Regions from separate parts of the Caulobacter sp. RL271 genome, predicted to be linked through region 1. Evidence: predicted binding sites of a transcription regulator. Region 1 holds the regulator's gene; the other holds the start of a gene.

Region 1 (7,672 bases):
ACGGTCGTCTACCGCAACGACGCCCTGACGGTGCAGGAGGCCCTGGGCCTGGCGCCGGCCGCCGTCCTGTTGTCGCCGGGCCCCAAGGCCCCTGATCAGGCCGGCATCTGCCTGCCGCTGCTGCGCGCCGCGCCCGAGAACCTGCCGATCCTGGGCGTGTGCCTGGGCCACCAGGCCATTGGGCAGGCGTACGGCGGCGAGGTGATCCGCGCCAAGGCCGTGATGCACGGCAAGGTCAGCAAGGTTCGCCACAACGACAAGGGCATCTTCAAGGGCCTGCCCAACCCCTTCACCGCCACGCGCTACCACTCGCTGGCCGTCCGCCGCGAGGACCTGCCGCCCGAGCTGGAGGTCACCGCCTGGACCGACGACGGCGAGATCATGGGCGTGCAGCACAAGACCCGCCCGGTGTTCGGCGTCCAGTTCCACCCGGAATCGATCGCCACCGAGGGCGGCCACCAGATGTTGGCCAACTTCATGGACCTGGCCGGCGTCGAGCGCGACGCGGCGGTCTGGGTCTAGGGCGGGCCGCATCATGTCCGACGCTTTCAAGCCGCTGCTGGCCAAGCTGGCCGACGGCCAGACCCTGGGCGACGAGGACGCCGAGGTGTTCTTCGCTGCCTGCCTGCGCGGCGAGCCGACCCCGGCCCAAGTGGCCGCCGCCGTCACCGCCATGCGCCTGCGCGGCGAGACGGTTGGCGAAATCGCCGCGTGCGCCCGCGCCATGCGCCGCGCCGCCGTCCAGCTGGAGCATCCGTACGAGGTCATCGACGTCTGCGGCACCGGCGGCGATGGCCTGCACACCCTGAACATCTCCACCGCGGTCGGCTTCGTCGCCGCCGGCGGGGGTCTCAAGGTCGCCAAGCACGGCAACCGCGCCATCACCTCCAAGTCCGGCACCGCCGACGTCCTGACCGCCCTGGGCGTCAATATCGACGCCACCCGCGAGCAGCAGCGGCGGGCCCTGGACGAGGCCGGCATCTGCTTCCTGTTCGCCCAGACCCATCACGGCGCGATGAAGCACGTCTCGCCGATCCGCCAGCAGCTGGGCTTCCGGACGATCTTCAACCTGTTGGGCCCGCTGACCAATCCGGCCGGCGCCAAGCGGCAGGTGGTGGGCGTCTCGGCTCCACGCTTCGTCGAGCCGATCGCCAAGGCCCTGGGCGCTCTGGGCGCCGAGCGCGCCTGGTCGGTGCACGGCTCGGGCCTGGACGAGCTGACCACCACGGGCGAGACCGAGGTCGCCGAATGGCGTGACGGTCGCATGCACCTGTTCACGATCACGCCCGAGGCCGTCGGCCTGCCGCGCGCGGCGCTGTCGGACATCACCGGCGGTGATCCCGCGTTCAACGCCGCCGCCCTGACCCGTCTGTTCGACGGCGAGACGGGTCCCTATCGCGACATCGTGCTGCTGAACGCCGCCGCCGCCTTCCTGGTGGCCGACAAGGTCGAGACCCTGGTCGAGGGCATCGAACTGGCCGCCGACGTCATCGACGAAGGCCGCGCCAAGGCCGCCCTCGCCGGCCTCGTGGCCACCACGAACACGGAAGTAACTGCGTGACCGACATCCTCGCGAAAATCGCCGCCTACAAGCGCGAGGACGTCGCCGGTCGCAAGGCCGCGCGCTCGCAAGCCGATGTCGACGCCGCCGCGAAGGCCGCCTCGACCCCGCGCGGTTTCAAGGCCGCGCTGGAAGCCAACCACGCGCCGGGCAAGCTCTCGCTGATCGCCGAGATCAAGAAGGCCTCGCCGTCGAAGGGGCTCATCCGTGAGGACTTCGATCCGCCGGTCCTGGCGCGCGCCTATGAACTGGGCGGCGCGGCGTGCCTGTCGGTGCTGACCGACGGCCCCAGCTTTCAGGGCGCCGACGAATACCTGGTCGCCGCCCGCGCGGCGACCGCCCTGCCCTGCATCCGCAAGGACTTCCTGGTCGATCCCTGGCAGGTCGCCGAGAGCCGCGCCCTGGGCGCCGACGCCATCCTGGTCATCCTGGCCATGATCGACAATGGTCTGGCGGCCGAGCTGATGTCTGAGGCCCGCCGCCTGGGCATGGACGCCCTGGTCGAGGTCCACGACGAGGCCGAGATGGCCCGCGCCGGCGCCCTGGGCTCGGACCTCGTGGGCATCAACAATCGCGACCTGAAGAGCTTCGTCGTCGATCTGGCCGTCACCGAGCGTTTGGCCGCTCAGGCGCCCAAGGATGCGCTCCTGGTCACCGAAAGCGGCGTCTTCACCCACGACGACGTCGTGCGCATGGAGGCGACCGGCGCCAAGGCCATGCTGGTGGGCGAGAGCCTGATGCGCCACGCCGACGTAACGGCGGCCACGAAGGTCCTGATCGGCTAACGCCACGATTTGGCCAAGCTCGGCGACCTAACCTCGGCGTGAGCCAAGGGAGAGGATCGCATGACCAAGCCGCGCTGGGCCGAGGGCCTGATTGAAACCCTCAAGACCGTCGCCCTCGTGCTGGTGGTGGCGCTGGTCCCGCGCACGGTGTTCAGCCAGCCCTTCACGATCCCCTCGGAGTCGATGGAGCCGACCCTGATGGTCGGCGACTACATCCTGGTCTCGAAATATCCCTACGGCTGGAGCCGGCACTCGATCCCGCTCAGCCCGCCGATCGGCCACGGCCGCCTGATGGACAAGGCGCCTGTGCGCGGCGACATCGTCGTCTTCAAGAAGCCCGGCGACGGCCGCACCGACGTGATCAAGCGTGTCATCGGACTGCCCGGCGATCGCATCCAGATGATGGGCGGCGTTCTGCGGATCAACGGCGCACCGGTCCGCCAGACGCTGACCGGCGTCGACGCCGAGGGTTCGCCGGGCGACTATCCCATCCCGGTTCGCCATCTGCGCGAAACCCTGCCCAATGGCCGAACCTACGCCACCAACAGCTTCGGCGCCGACACCCCGGCGGCCAATACCGGCGTCTATACCGTGCCCGCCGGCTGCTATTTCGTGATGGGCGACAATCGCGACAACTCGGCCGACAGCCGCTTCAACCCCGGCTCGACACCGAAGGGCTACGCCTCCTGCGCCTGGGACGTGGCGCGCGACGTGGCCCTGCCGCCGGAGCTAGGCATGGGCTTTATCCCCGCCGAGAACCTGGTCGGCCGCGCCGAGCGGATTCTGTTCTCATGGACCGGCCACGGCCTGCGGCTGGACCGTACGTTCCGCAAGCTGCCCGCCCCGACGGTTGGCTGAGGCCACAACCGTCGTTAGGGTCCGCTCAACTTCGGATTGAAGGGGAATCGGATGCGGGACAGCTCACTCTTGGCGGCGCTGCGCAGCGCCACGCCCGCGCCCCTGCGTCCGGTGCTGGGCCGCCTTCGCCGCGCGCTGCTGCCCGCCGCGCCTCCAGCGATCGCGCCCCCGCCTCCCGCCGCCGATGCGGACGCCGTCGCCGCGCCGCAGGAACTCTGGCACCTGGTCGGCGCCGCCGACGCCGACTACGTCCGCGTGGGCCAGGAGTTCAAGCGTCTGTTCATCGAGGCCGGCCTGCAACCGCACCACGCCATTCTCGACGTTGGCTGCGGCATCGGCCGCGCCGCCGCGCCGCTGGTCGACTATCTGGACGAGTCCGGCCGCTACGCTGGCTTCGACGTCATGGCCCAGGCCATCGACTGGTGCAGGGCCAACATCGCCGTGGGCGATCCGCGATTCGCGTTCGTGCACGCCGACATGCATAGCGACCGCTACAACCCGGCCGGCTCGCAGCCCGCCAGCGCCTACGTCTTCCCCTATCCGGACGCCAGTTTCGACTATGTCTGGCTGGGCTCGGTGTTCACCCACCTGCTGGCCGCCGACCAGGCCCAGTTCGCCCGTGAGATCGCCCGCGTGCTGAAGCCCGGCGGGACCAGCATCGTCTCCTGGTACCTGATCGACGACGAGGCCCGCGCCAACACCGGCAACGGCCAGATCGCCTTTGACATGGTCCATCGTCTGGACGGCTGCTGGACCGCCACGCCGGAGCTGCCGGAGTCGGTGATCGGCTACGACCTCGAGCCGATCCTGGTCCAGTACGACGATTTGGGCCTCGACGTGCTGAACCAAGCCCTCGGCGTCTGGCGTCGCCAGCCCTTGCAGGACCAGGACATCATCGTCGCCCGCAAGCGCGCCTGAAAGCTTTCGTTAAGCTTTTGATTCTGGGCGACATTTACTCTATTCGGCCGCCTAGGCTTTGATTTTGCAAAGCTTTTCACGAGGGTCGCGCCCCGACTTGACTTTGACGCGGAACGCCTAGAGAACATTCGCAAGGTTTGCGGTTTGTTCCGCGCTCCAGCCGAGGTCGACATGCTCACCCGCAAGCAGCACGAACTGCTGATGTTCATCCACGAGCGTATCAAGGAGACCGGCGTCTCCCCGTCCTTCGACGAGATGAAGGAAGCCCTGGATCTGGCGTCCAAGTCGGGCATCCACCGGCTGATCACGGCGCTGGAAGAACGTGGCTTCATCCGCCGCCTGGCGCACCGGGCCCGGGCGCTGGAGGTGGTGAAGCTGCCGCAACAGGCCACGACGGCCGCCCCGCCCAAGGGGCGCGGCGCCTTCCGGCCGCAGGTGTTCGAAGGCGGCGGCGCGCCGCCCGCCCCGGCGCCATCGGCGGCTCCGGCCAACGATAGCCGCGAACTGCCGATCCTGGGCCGCATCGCCGCCGGCACGCCGATCGACGCCATCCAGCACGAGCGCGAGCGCCTTCCGGTGCCCGAGGCCATGCTGGGCAACGGCGAGCACTACGTCCTCGAGGTGCAGGGCGACTCGATGATCGAGGCCGGCATCCTCGACGGCGACTACGTGATCATCAAGAAGGGCGACACCGCCACCTCGGGCGAGATCGTCGTCGCCCTGGTCGGCGAGGAAGCCACCCTGAAGCGCCTGCGCAAGAAGGGCGGCTCGATCGCCCTGGAAGCGGCCAACCCCAAGTACGAGACCCGCATCTTCGGCCCCGATCAGGTCGAGGTGCAGGGCAAGCTGGTGGGTCTGATCCGCCGCTACCACTAGGCGAATATACTCAATCTGTGATTTAAGAAGGTCAGCCCCTCAGAGGCTGGCCTTTTTCGTGTGAGAGATATGCCATGATTGTCGCTTGGCTGGTCATGGCGCAGATCGCAACGGCCGCGCCACTGACGCCACAGGACGTCGAACTCCGTCACGCGAGACGCTGGCCATTCAGCGCCTACTATCCTGATCAGGCTCAGCGAATGGGCGTGGCCGGAGACGTCCAGGCCCGCTGCCTGGTCAACGACAAGACCCGGCTCGAGAATTGCGAACTGCTGTCAGTCACGCCAGCGGGCCGAGGCTTCGACGATTCCGCCAAGCGGCTGCTGCCGGACGTCGTGGTGGACAGCGTCGCCAAAGACGGCCAGCCGACTGCCGGCCGGTCCATCACCCTCACCATCGAATATCGCTCGACCGGGCTCCGAAGCGCGAGTTCCTCGCGAAACCCAAGCTATAGCGTCGTCTTCAAGTAGAGGCGGTTACAGACGCCCCTCCTCCGCCAACCGCTTGGCGACGACATCGAAGCCGGACCAAGCCGCAGCGGCCAGGGAGGCCCCGGTGCTGACCCGGCGAACGCCCAGCGCGCCCAGGCTCTGCACCGACATCTCGGATCCCCAGAACAGGACGTTGACCGGGTTGGGCGCTACGGCCTGAACGATGGCGCGGATCTCATCGTCATCAGTCACCGCCGGCGCATAGAGGCAGTCCGCTCCGGCCTCGGCATAGGCCTTCAGACGCTCCAGGGTCGGCGCCAGGTCGCGGACGCCGCGTAGATAGCCCTCGGTGCGCCCGACCAGGATCACGTCCTGGCCCGAGGCGTCGATCGCCGCGCGAGCCGCCTTGAGCCGCGCCACGGCGGTCGGCAGGTCGTAGAGCGCCGAGCCCGACCAGTCCTCGATCGACAGCCCAGCGACGCCGGCCTGGATAGCCAGAGCGACGCTCTCTCCGACCCCTTCGGGCGTGTCGGCGAAACCGGCCTCGAAGTCGGCGTTCACCGGCAGGTCGGTGGCGGCGCAGAGCTGTGTCAGGTGAGCGATCACCTCGTCACGGGTTATCTGGCCGTCGTCCTTGCCCATGGCCCAGGCGGCTCCGGCGCTGGTCGAGGCCAGGGCCTTGAAGCCCAGCCTTTCCAGCCTCTTGGCGCTGCCGACGTCCCAGGGATTGGGCAAGGCGAAACAACCTTCGGCGTGCAGGGCGCGGAAGGCCGCGCGGCGGGCGGCGAACGGGTTCGACATCACGGATCCTCCAGAAGGCGAGCGAGACTTAGCCGCCACCCGTGCCATCAGGTGTCAGCAGGCGGCTGCCCGAAGGGCGGCTCCACGGTCGATCGCCCCGCAAGGGTTGGGCCCAGACGATGCGCCAGCCGTCGGAGCGGCGATAGAGTTCGGCGGCCCCGCCCCGCGCGAAGTCTTCGGCCGTCAGCAGCACGGTATCGGCGCACAATGGCGGGATGCGCTCGGGCGCGGCGCCGCGTATCACCACGACCTCGCTGTTCACGCACAGGCCCGACAGGGTTTCGGCGTCGGGGGCCTTGCGGCTCCAGGCCAGGGACAGCCGAACCGGCGCGCCCAGGGCCGGCGCGCAGATCCGCTTGTCGCAGGCATAGAGGCTCCAGGTCGCCGGCGTCAGGCCCCGGCGCCGGGCCCACAGCTCGGCCCCGAACCGCTTGGCGTCGGTGCGCAGCAGGACGGCCGCATCGCCCGAGCGCACGGCGGCCGTGGCCCCATCGGCGGCGATCCAGGCATCGGGCGGCGCCGGCCTTGGCCACAGGGCGACGGCCAAGGCCAGCGGCGCGCCGATCCAACGCAGCTTCCCGCGCCACAGGCACAGGATCATCAGACCCAGAAAGGCGATCACCAGCACCTGGGGCGGCGCGCTGGCCACGATCCGCTGAGCGCCCTGGGCGCCGGCGAAGGCGTTTGCGATCCCGACCATACCGTCGATGCCCCAACCAGCGACAGCCAGGAACGGCGCGCCCAGGCCGAAGGGCTCCAGCAGGGTGCCGACGGCCAGGAACGGCATGATCACGAACGAGGACAGCGGCGCCACCGCCAGGTTGGCCGGAAGACCCCAGACGGCGACGCGGTTGAAATGCTGCATGGCGAACGGCGCGGTGGCCAGACCCGCGACCAGGCTGGCCGCGACGCTGGCGGCCAACCAGGTGAACCCCGCCTGCGGCCAGCGAATCCACCAGGGCGTGGAGATCTCGCGCACCGGCTGTGGCCAGCTTTCCGCCAAAGCTACTAGCGCGGCGGTGGCCGCGAACGACATCCGGAAACCCGGCTCGCCGGCGGTCTCGGGCTTCAGCGCCAGGATCAGCAGCGCCGCCACCGCCAGGCCGTGCAAGGTGATGGCCCGCCGGTCGAACAGTATGGCCAGGAACGCCACGCTGGCGGTGATCGCCGCCCGCTCGGCCGGCGGTGGCGCGCCAGAGATGACCAGATAGCCGAGCACAGCGACCAGCCCGGCCACGGCGGCGATCTTCTTGCCCGGCGCCCGCAGGGCCAGCCATGGCCAGGCCGCGACGCCCAGCCGCGCCACGCCGAACACGAAGCCGCCGACAATGGCCATGTGCAGGCCCGAGATCGACAGGATGTGCGCCAGGCCGGAGGCCCGCATCGCTTGGGTCTGCTCTTCCGTGATCCAGGCCTCATGGCCCGTGACCATGGCCGCGCCG
Region 2 (7,672 bases), 1.3 Mb from region 1:
ACTACATTCGTAATTCAATTGAGCTGGAAGCCGCGACGCCGTCAAGCGGACACGAAAAAGGGGACGCCTTTCGACGCCCCCTCGTCTCTTCGTCAGCGGCTAGCCGATCAGCCCGCGAGGGCCGCCTTGACGGCCGCGAGGCCTTCCTGGGCCTTGCTGTCATCCGGAGCGCCGCCCTGGGCGAAGTCGGCCTTGCCGCCGGCGCCCTGGCCGCCCATGGCGATCACGGCGGCCTTGGCCAGGTCGGCGGCGCTGAACTTGCCGGTCAGGTCGGCGGTCACGGCCACGGTGACGGCGGCCTTGCCGTCAGAGGTGCCAACCAGGGCGACGACGCCCGAGGTCAGCTGCTTCTTGAACTCCTCGGCGACGCCGCGCAGCTCCTTGCCGCCGACGCCGTCCAGGACGCGGGCGATCAGGGCCGTTCCGTTGACATCCTCGGGACCGGCCGCCGCGCCGCCGCCGCCACCCAGGGCCAGCTGCTTCTTGGCGTCGGCCAGTTCCTTCTCGAGGCGCTTGCGGTCGGCGATCAGGGCGTCGACGCGGGCGCCCACTTCGGCGACCGGAGTCTTGAACTGATCGGCCAGCGACTTGGCCACGCCCGCCTGGTCCAGCAGGAAGCGGCGAGCCGCCTCGCCGGTCAGGGCCTCGATGCGGCGCACGCCGGCGGCGACGCCCTGCTCCGAGACGATCTTGAACAGGGCGATGTCGCCGGTGCGGGCCACGTGGGTGCCGCCGCACAGCTCGACCGAATAGGCCTTGGCCTCGTCGCTCAGCGACTTGCCCAGGGTCAGCACGCGGACGCTGTCACCGTACTTCTCGCCGAACAGGGCGACGGCGCCAGCCTCGATAGCCTCCTGCGGGGCCATCTCCTTGGTCTCGGCCGGGACGTTCTGACGGATGACCGCGTTGACCTCGGCCTCGATCTTATCGAGTTCCTCGGCCGTCAGCGGGCCGCCATGGCTGAAGTCGAAGCGCATGCGCTCGCCGTCGACCATCTGGCCCTTCTGGGCGACATGCGGGCCCAGCACGTGGTGCAGGGCGGCGTGCACCAGGTGCGCGGCCGAGTGGTTGGAGCGGGTGGTATGGCGGCGCTCGGCGTCGACCGAGGCCACGACCTGGTCGCCGACCTTCAGCTCGCCCGACAGCTCGACGCGATGGACATAGAGTTCGCCGGCCTGCTTCTGGGTGTCGACGACGCGGTTCTCGCGGCCGTTGGCTTCGAGCACGCCGGTGTCGCCGGCCTGACCGCCGCTCTCGGCGTAGAAGCTGGTGCGATCCAGCAGCACCTCGACGGTCGTCCCGCCCGTGGCGCTCTCGACCTCGGCGCCGTCGACGACGATCGCCTTGACCACGCCGGTGGTCTCGGTGGTCTCGTAGCCGACGAAGTCGGTGGCGCCGGCCTTTTCCTTGATCGCGAACCAAGCGGCCGCGCCGGCCTGCTGGCCTGAGCCGGCCCAGTTGGCGCGCGCCATCTGGCGCTGCTTTTCCATGGCCGCGTCGAAGGCGTCGGTGTCGACGGTCAGACCCTTGGCGCGGACGGCGTCCTGAGTCAGGTCCAGCGGGAAGCCGTAGGTGTCGTAGAGCTTGAAGGCGGTCTCGCCGTCCAGCACGCCGCCGCTCGTCAGGTTGGCGGTGGCCTCGTCCAGCAGGCCCATGCCGCGGCCCAGGGTGACGCGGAAGCGCTCTTCCTCCTGACGCAGGGTCTCGACAATCGAAGCCTCGGCGCGGCGCAGCTCCGGATAGGCCTGGCCCATCTCGGCGACCAGGGTCGGGGCCAGGCGGTGTATCAGGGGCTCGTTGGCGCCCAGCAGGTAGGCGTGGCGCATGGCGCGGCGCATGATGCGGCGCAGGACGTAGCCGCGACCTTCGTTCGACGGCGTGACGCCGTCGGCCAGCAGGAACGAGCTCGAGCGCAGGTGGTCGGCGATGACGCGGTGCGACGGGGCCTGGTCGCCCTCGGCCTTCACCCCGGTCAGCTCGACCGACGCGGCGATCAGCGCCTTGAACAGGTCGACGTCGTAGTTGTTGTGCACGCCCTGCAGCACGGCCGCGACCCGCTCCAGGCCCATGCCGGTGTCGATCGAGGGCTTGGGTAGCGAGACGCGCTCGCCGCCGGCCAGCTGCTCGAACTGCATGAAGACGAGGTTCCAGATCTCGATGAAGCGGTCGCCGTCCTCATCGGGGCTGCCGGGAGGGCCGCCGGGAATGCCTTCGCCGTGGTCGTAGAAGATTTCCGAGCACGGGCCGCACGGGCCGGTGTCGCCCATGGACCAGAAATTGTCGCTGGTCGGGATGCGGATGATGCGTTCGTCGGAGAGGCCGGCGATCTTCTTCCAGAGGTCGGCCGCCTCGTCGTCGGTGTGGTACACCGTGACAAGCAGCTTTTCCTTGGGCAGCTTGAACTCGCTGGTCAGCAGGGTCCAGGCGTGGTGGATCGCCTGTTCCTTGAAGTAGTCGCCGAACGAGAAGTTACCCAGCATCTCGAAGAAGGTGTGGTGGCGGGCGGTGTAGCCGACATTGTCCAGGTCGTTGTGCTTGCCGCCGGCGCGGACGCACTTTTGCGAGCTGGCCGCGCGCGGATGGGCCGGGGTCTCGGCGCCGGTGAACACGTTCTTGAACGGCACCATGCCGGCATTGACGAACAGCAGGGTCGGATCGTTCTGCGGCACCAGCGGCGCGGACGGCACGACGGCGTGATCGGCCTTGCCGAAGTAGTCGAGGAAGGTGCTGCGGATCTCGTTCAAGCTGGGCATGAGCGTCTCAAGTCTAGGCGCCGGCGAGCGGCCGGAGTCGGGCGCTCATAGCGCGGTTTTTCGCGAAGGGGAAACCGACTCGAAGATGGGGACCCGGGATGGGGCTGAAAAGAGCGAGGTCGGAGGCTGGAGATGCTCCCACGCGATGCGAGGGGCTTGTCGCCCCCCAGGACCGACCGAAGGTCGGCTCGAGGATAAACTCCGCGCTGAGGGGCAAGCCGGACGGATACTTGCTAGCTCCCTCCGGCCCTCCGGATCACCTCTCCCGTTTCACAGGGGAGGATCCAAAGAAATAGGCCGCCTGGCATGGGGTCCAGGCGGCCTGAAATCGCGGCCCCCGCGGCGGTCCGGCCGCGGGCGTGTTGAAGGCGGGGAACGCCCGGAGCTGGGCGAGGGCCGCGAAACCTTGCGAGGAGGCTATTCCTCCTCGCCATCCTCGGGACCGCCGACCAGGAGCTCTTCCTCGATCTTCTGCGACGACTTGCGGACGGCCTTTTCGATGTCGGCGGCCACGTCGGGGTTGGTCTTCAGGAACTCGCGGACATTGTCGCGGCCCTGGCCGATACGCTGGCTGCCGTACGAGAACCACGAGCCAGCCTTGTCGATGATCCCGGCCTTGACGCCCAGGTCGATGACTTCGCCCAGCTTGGAAATACCCTCGCCGTACATGATGTCGAACTCGACCTCGCGGAACGGCGGGGCCACCTTGTTCTTGACCACCTTGACCCGGACGTTGTTGCCGATGATCTCGTCGCGGACCTTGACCGACCCGGTACGGCGGATGTCCAGGCGCACCGACGCGTAGAATTTCAGCGCGTTGCCGCCCGTGGTCGTTTCCGGGCTGCCGTACATCACCCCGATCTTGTGACGGATCTGGTTGATGAAGATGACAATGGTGTTGGCCTTGTTGATCGAACCGGTCAGCTTGCGCAGCGCCTGGCTCATCAGGCGAGCTTGAAGGCCCGGCAGGCTATCGCCCATCTCGCCTTCGATTTCGGCCTTCGGAGTCAGGGCCGCGACCGAGTCGATCACGACGATGTCGACAGCGCCCGAACGCACCAGGGTGTCGGTGATCTCCAGGGCCTGTTCGCCGTTGTCGGGCTGCGAGACCAGCAGGTTGTCGAGATTCACGCCCAGCTTGTGGGCGTAACCCGGATCCAGCGCGTGCTCGGCGTCGACGAAGGCGGCGGTGCCACCGGCCTTCTGAACCTCAGCCACCACGTGGAGGGCCAGGGTGGTCTTGCCCGAGCTTTCCGGACCGTAGACCTCGATGATCCGGCCCTTGGGCAGGCCGCCGATGCCCAGGGCGATATCCAGACCGAGCGAACCGGTGGAGACCGACTCGATCTCGACCTTGCCCTTCTCGCCCAGCTTCATCACCGAGCCCTTGCCGAACGCGCGGTCGATCTGGGCGAGAGCCGCCTCTAGCGCGCGTTGCTTGTCGCCTTCTTCCTTGCCCACGAGTTTCAAAGCCGCCTGACTGGTCATTGTTGGTCCGCCCTCTATCCCATGATTCCGATCGTCCGATCGGCGCTTCCCGCGCCGCGTCCCAACGACCTGTGGAACATGTTTAATGCGTACATGCTTTGTTCCATGTTCGCAAGATGTTCTCAACCTAAGGAACGTCCGTTTCTGTCGTAGGGCGAACGCGGTGCGTGGAGGCCAGAAGCGGAGACGCCGGAACATCCGAGCGCAACAGCTCCTTAAGCCAAGTGATGCAAGCTCCGCGCATCCTGGAGGATTGCCGTCTTGTCGATCGATCCACGTCGCCTTCTGGGCCTGGCTTTCGCCAGCGCCGACCTGCTCGTGGAGCTGCAGAGCGGCCGCGTGCGCCTGGCGCTGGGCGCGGCGCAGAAGGTCATGGGCAAGTCCGAGGTCGGTCTGATGGGTCAGGCTTGGAGCGAACTGTTCCATCCCGACGACCGCCCGCTGATGGACGCCATGCTCAACTGCGCCGACGACGGCGCGCGGCGCGGCCCCGTCGTGCTGCGCCTGAACGGGGAGGAGGATCGCTGCGTTCGCGTGATCCTGCGCGCCCTGCCGGAGAACGAAGGCCGCGTCTCGTGCGCCGCCACCGCCGCCCAGTCCGCCGGCCCGCCGCTGACCGCCGACAGCCTGCAGCCCCGCGAGTCGTTCGACGACATCGCCCAAGGCCTGTTCGAGGCCGCGCGCGTCACCGGCCTTGAGCTGGAGTTGGCCATGGTCGAGTTCGCGGGTCTCGGCGCCCTGCGCGAGAGCCTGGCGCCCAGCGAGGTCGCCGCCCTGGACGTCCGCGTCGCCAGCGCCGTCCGCGCCGAGTCGCACGGTGGTTCGGCCGCGACCCGGCTGTCGCCCGAACGCTTCGCCCTGCTGCGCCAGCGCGACGACCGGCCCGAGAACATGGTCAAGCGCCTGACTAGGATGGTCAGCGCCGACGTCAGCGCCCATGTCGTGCCGCTGGAGTCCGGCGGCGGGTCGCGCGCCATGCGGGCTCTGCGCTACGCCCTCGACGACTTCCTGCGCGAGGGCCTGAAGGACGAGGCGCCAACGACGCTGGCCGAAGCGATGAACCGATCGGTCAAGCGCACCCTGGCCCGCGCCGGCGCCCTGGGCGCGGCCGTCAGCCAGCGGCGCTTCACCCTGGCGTTCCAGCCGGTGGTCTCGCTGGCCACGGGCCTGGCGCACCATCACGAGGCCCTCGTGCGCTTCGAGGGCGGCGGCAGCCCGTTCGCCATGATCCGCCTGGCCGAGGAATTCGACCTGATCGAGGAACTGGACCACGCCATCGTCGAGCAGGTGGTCAAGAAGCTGGCCAACGATCACGAGCGCAAGCTGCGGCTGGCGGTCAATGTCTCGGGCCGCACGATCGGCAACGAGACCTTCGTCGACCACGTCGGCCGCCTGCTGGCCAAGTACGATGAGGCCAAGGGCCGGCTGATCTTCGAGATCACCGAGACCTGCGCGATCGACAACCTGACCGCCGCCAACCAGCACATCCAGAGCCTGCGGGGCATGGGCTCGCTGGTCTGCCTGGACGACTTCGGCGCGGGCTCGTCCTCGTTCGCCTACCTGCAGCAGCTGCAGCTGGACATCGTGAAGATCGACGGCCGCTATGTCCGCGAGCTGGCCGACAACGGCCGCGACGGGGCCCTGGTGCGGCGGCTGGTCGAGCTGTGCCGCGACCTCAAGATCCGCACCGTGGCCGAGATGGTCGAGACCCTCGAAGTCGAGGAGATCGTCCGCCAGGCGGGCGTCGACTTCGCCCAGGGCTGGCTCTACGGCAAGCCGGCCGACAAGCCGATGCCCGCCCTGCGGCCCAGCGCCCCGATCAAGGCCGTGGCGCGCCGGGCCGGCGCGTCGGACAGCTGGGGTTAGACTGAAATCTCCTCCCCCGCATCGCGGGGGAGGAGAAATCCATCAGCCTCAGGCTTTGCCGCCCTTGCTGACGATGTAGTCGTCGATCACCCGTTCCAGGGTGGTCAGCGGGGTGGCGCCCGAGAGCAGGCCCGCGTCGTGGAACTCGCGGATGTCGAACTTCTTGCCCAGGGCCTTCTGGGCCTTGGCGCGGGCCCGCAGCCAGGTGATCTTGCCGATCATGTAGCTGCAGGCCTGGCCCGGCCACACGACGTAGCGTTCGATCTCGGTGATCGAGCCGCTTTCCTCGTCGCCCATGGTCTCGGCCATGTACTTCACGGCCTGTTCGCGGCTCCACTTCTTGGCGTGCATACCGGTGTCGACCACCAGGCGCACGGCGCGGAACAGGGCGTCGTGCAGCATGCCGATATGACCGCGCGGGTCGGTCTTGTAGATGCCCATCTCGACGGCCAGTTGCTCGGCGTAGAGCGCCCAGCCCTCGATATAGCCGGAGAAGCCGACGACCTTGCGGATCAGCGGCAGGCCCTTGGCCTCGTTCGAGATCGACAGCTGCAGGTGGTGGCCCGGGACGCCCTCGTGCACCGTCAGGGTGGTCAGGGTGAACTTGGCCTGCTCGGCCGTGTCACGCAGGTTGATCCAGTAGATCCCCGGGCGCTTGCCATCCAGCGAGGGCGAATTGTAGTAGCCGCCCGGCGCGCCGGCCTCGATGGCCTTGGGCACGCGGCGGATCTCCAGCGGGGCCTTGGGCAGGGCGCCGAAATAGGCCGGCAGCTGCTTCTGGATCCAAGCCGCCTTGACGTTCAGGTCCTTGATCAGCTGTTCCTTGGCCGCGTCGGTGTTCTCGTAGATGTCCTTGCCCAGCTCGCGCATGCGGTCACCGACGCTGCCCTTGGTCATGCCGATGCTCTTGAACAGCTTGTCGGCCTCGGCTGAGATCGACTTCACCAGGTCCAGGCCCAGCTGGTGGATCTCATCGGGCTTGAGGTCCGAGGTCGTGTAGTTCTTCAGCGACACGGCGTAGTAGTCGCCGCCGTCCTTCAGCCGCCAGCAGCCCGCGTCGTGCGTGGCCTGGGCGCGAACGCTTTCCAGCAGGGCGATCTGGCGCTTCAGGGCCGGCAGCACCGAGTTCTCGTAGACCTTGGAGGCTTCGGCCGCCCAGTCGCCGGCGATGTTCTTTTCCTTGGTCCGGCGGGCGATCGACTTCACCAGCGGCGCGTCGGCCGTCGGCGTGCCGGCGAAGGCCTTCATCTGGATCAGGGCCTTGTCGATGATGAAGTCCGGCGGGATCACGCCGTCGGCGTAGTCCTGCCTGGCGATGGCGCTTTCCTGATCCATCAGGCGGGCGAAACCCTCCATCCGCGCCAGATAGGCGTCGGCGTCGGCCTTGGTCTCGATGCTGTGCTGGGTGTCCAGGAAGTCGGGCATGTACTGGTAGCTGCCGGTCAGCTGGCTGAGGACGTAGGGCGCGCCCGAACCGCCGCCGCCATAGCTGAACTTCTTGTTGCCCTCGTCCTGCACCGACAGGACGAACTCGACGGTGTCGTAATTGACCGCGTCCATGCCCT

The links. Region 1 encodes LexA, which represses DNA repair genes until DNA is damaged. Its sites were predicted from a motif close to ATGTTCNCNANNTGTTCT; they were not measured.
Region 2: the regulator LexA is predicted to act here: its motif matches at 4,347-4,364, upstream of recA (recombinase RecA).

Annotation. Positions count from the first base shown of each region.
Region 1 covers NZ_CP096040.1:2,964,391-2,972,062, forward strand. The annotation lists gene MZV50_RS13955 (anthranilate synthase component II) at 1-522, shown strand, start outside; gene trpD (anthranilate phosphoribosyltransferase) at 536-1,561, shown strand; gene trpC (indole-3-glycerol phosphate synthase TrpC) at 1,558-2,346, shown strand; gene lepB (signal peptidase I) at 2,407-3,204, shown strand; gene MZV50_RS13975 (class I SAM-dependent methyltransferase) at 3,256-4,122, shown strand; gene lexA (transcriptional repressor LexA) at 4,294-4,998, shown strand; gene MZV50_RS13985 (energy transducer TonB) at 5,073-5,468, shown strand; gene MZV50_RS13990 (isocitrate lyase/PEP mutase family protein) at 5,475-6,230, opposite strand; gene MZV50_RS13995 (ComEC/Rec2 family competence protein) at 6,259-7,672, opposite strand, start outside.
Region 2 covers NZ_CP096040.1:1,689,353-1,697,024, reverse strand. The annotation lists gene alaS (alanine--tRNA ligase) at 108-2,753, opposite strand; gene recA (recombinase RecA) at 3,171-4,241, opposite strand; gene MZV50_RS08240 (sensor domain-containing phosphodiesterase) at 4,503-6,107, shown strand; gene MZV50_RS08235 (DUF885 domain-containing protein) at 6,156-7,672, opposite strand, start outside.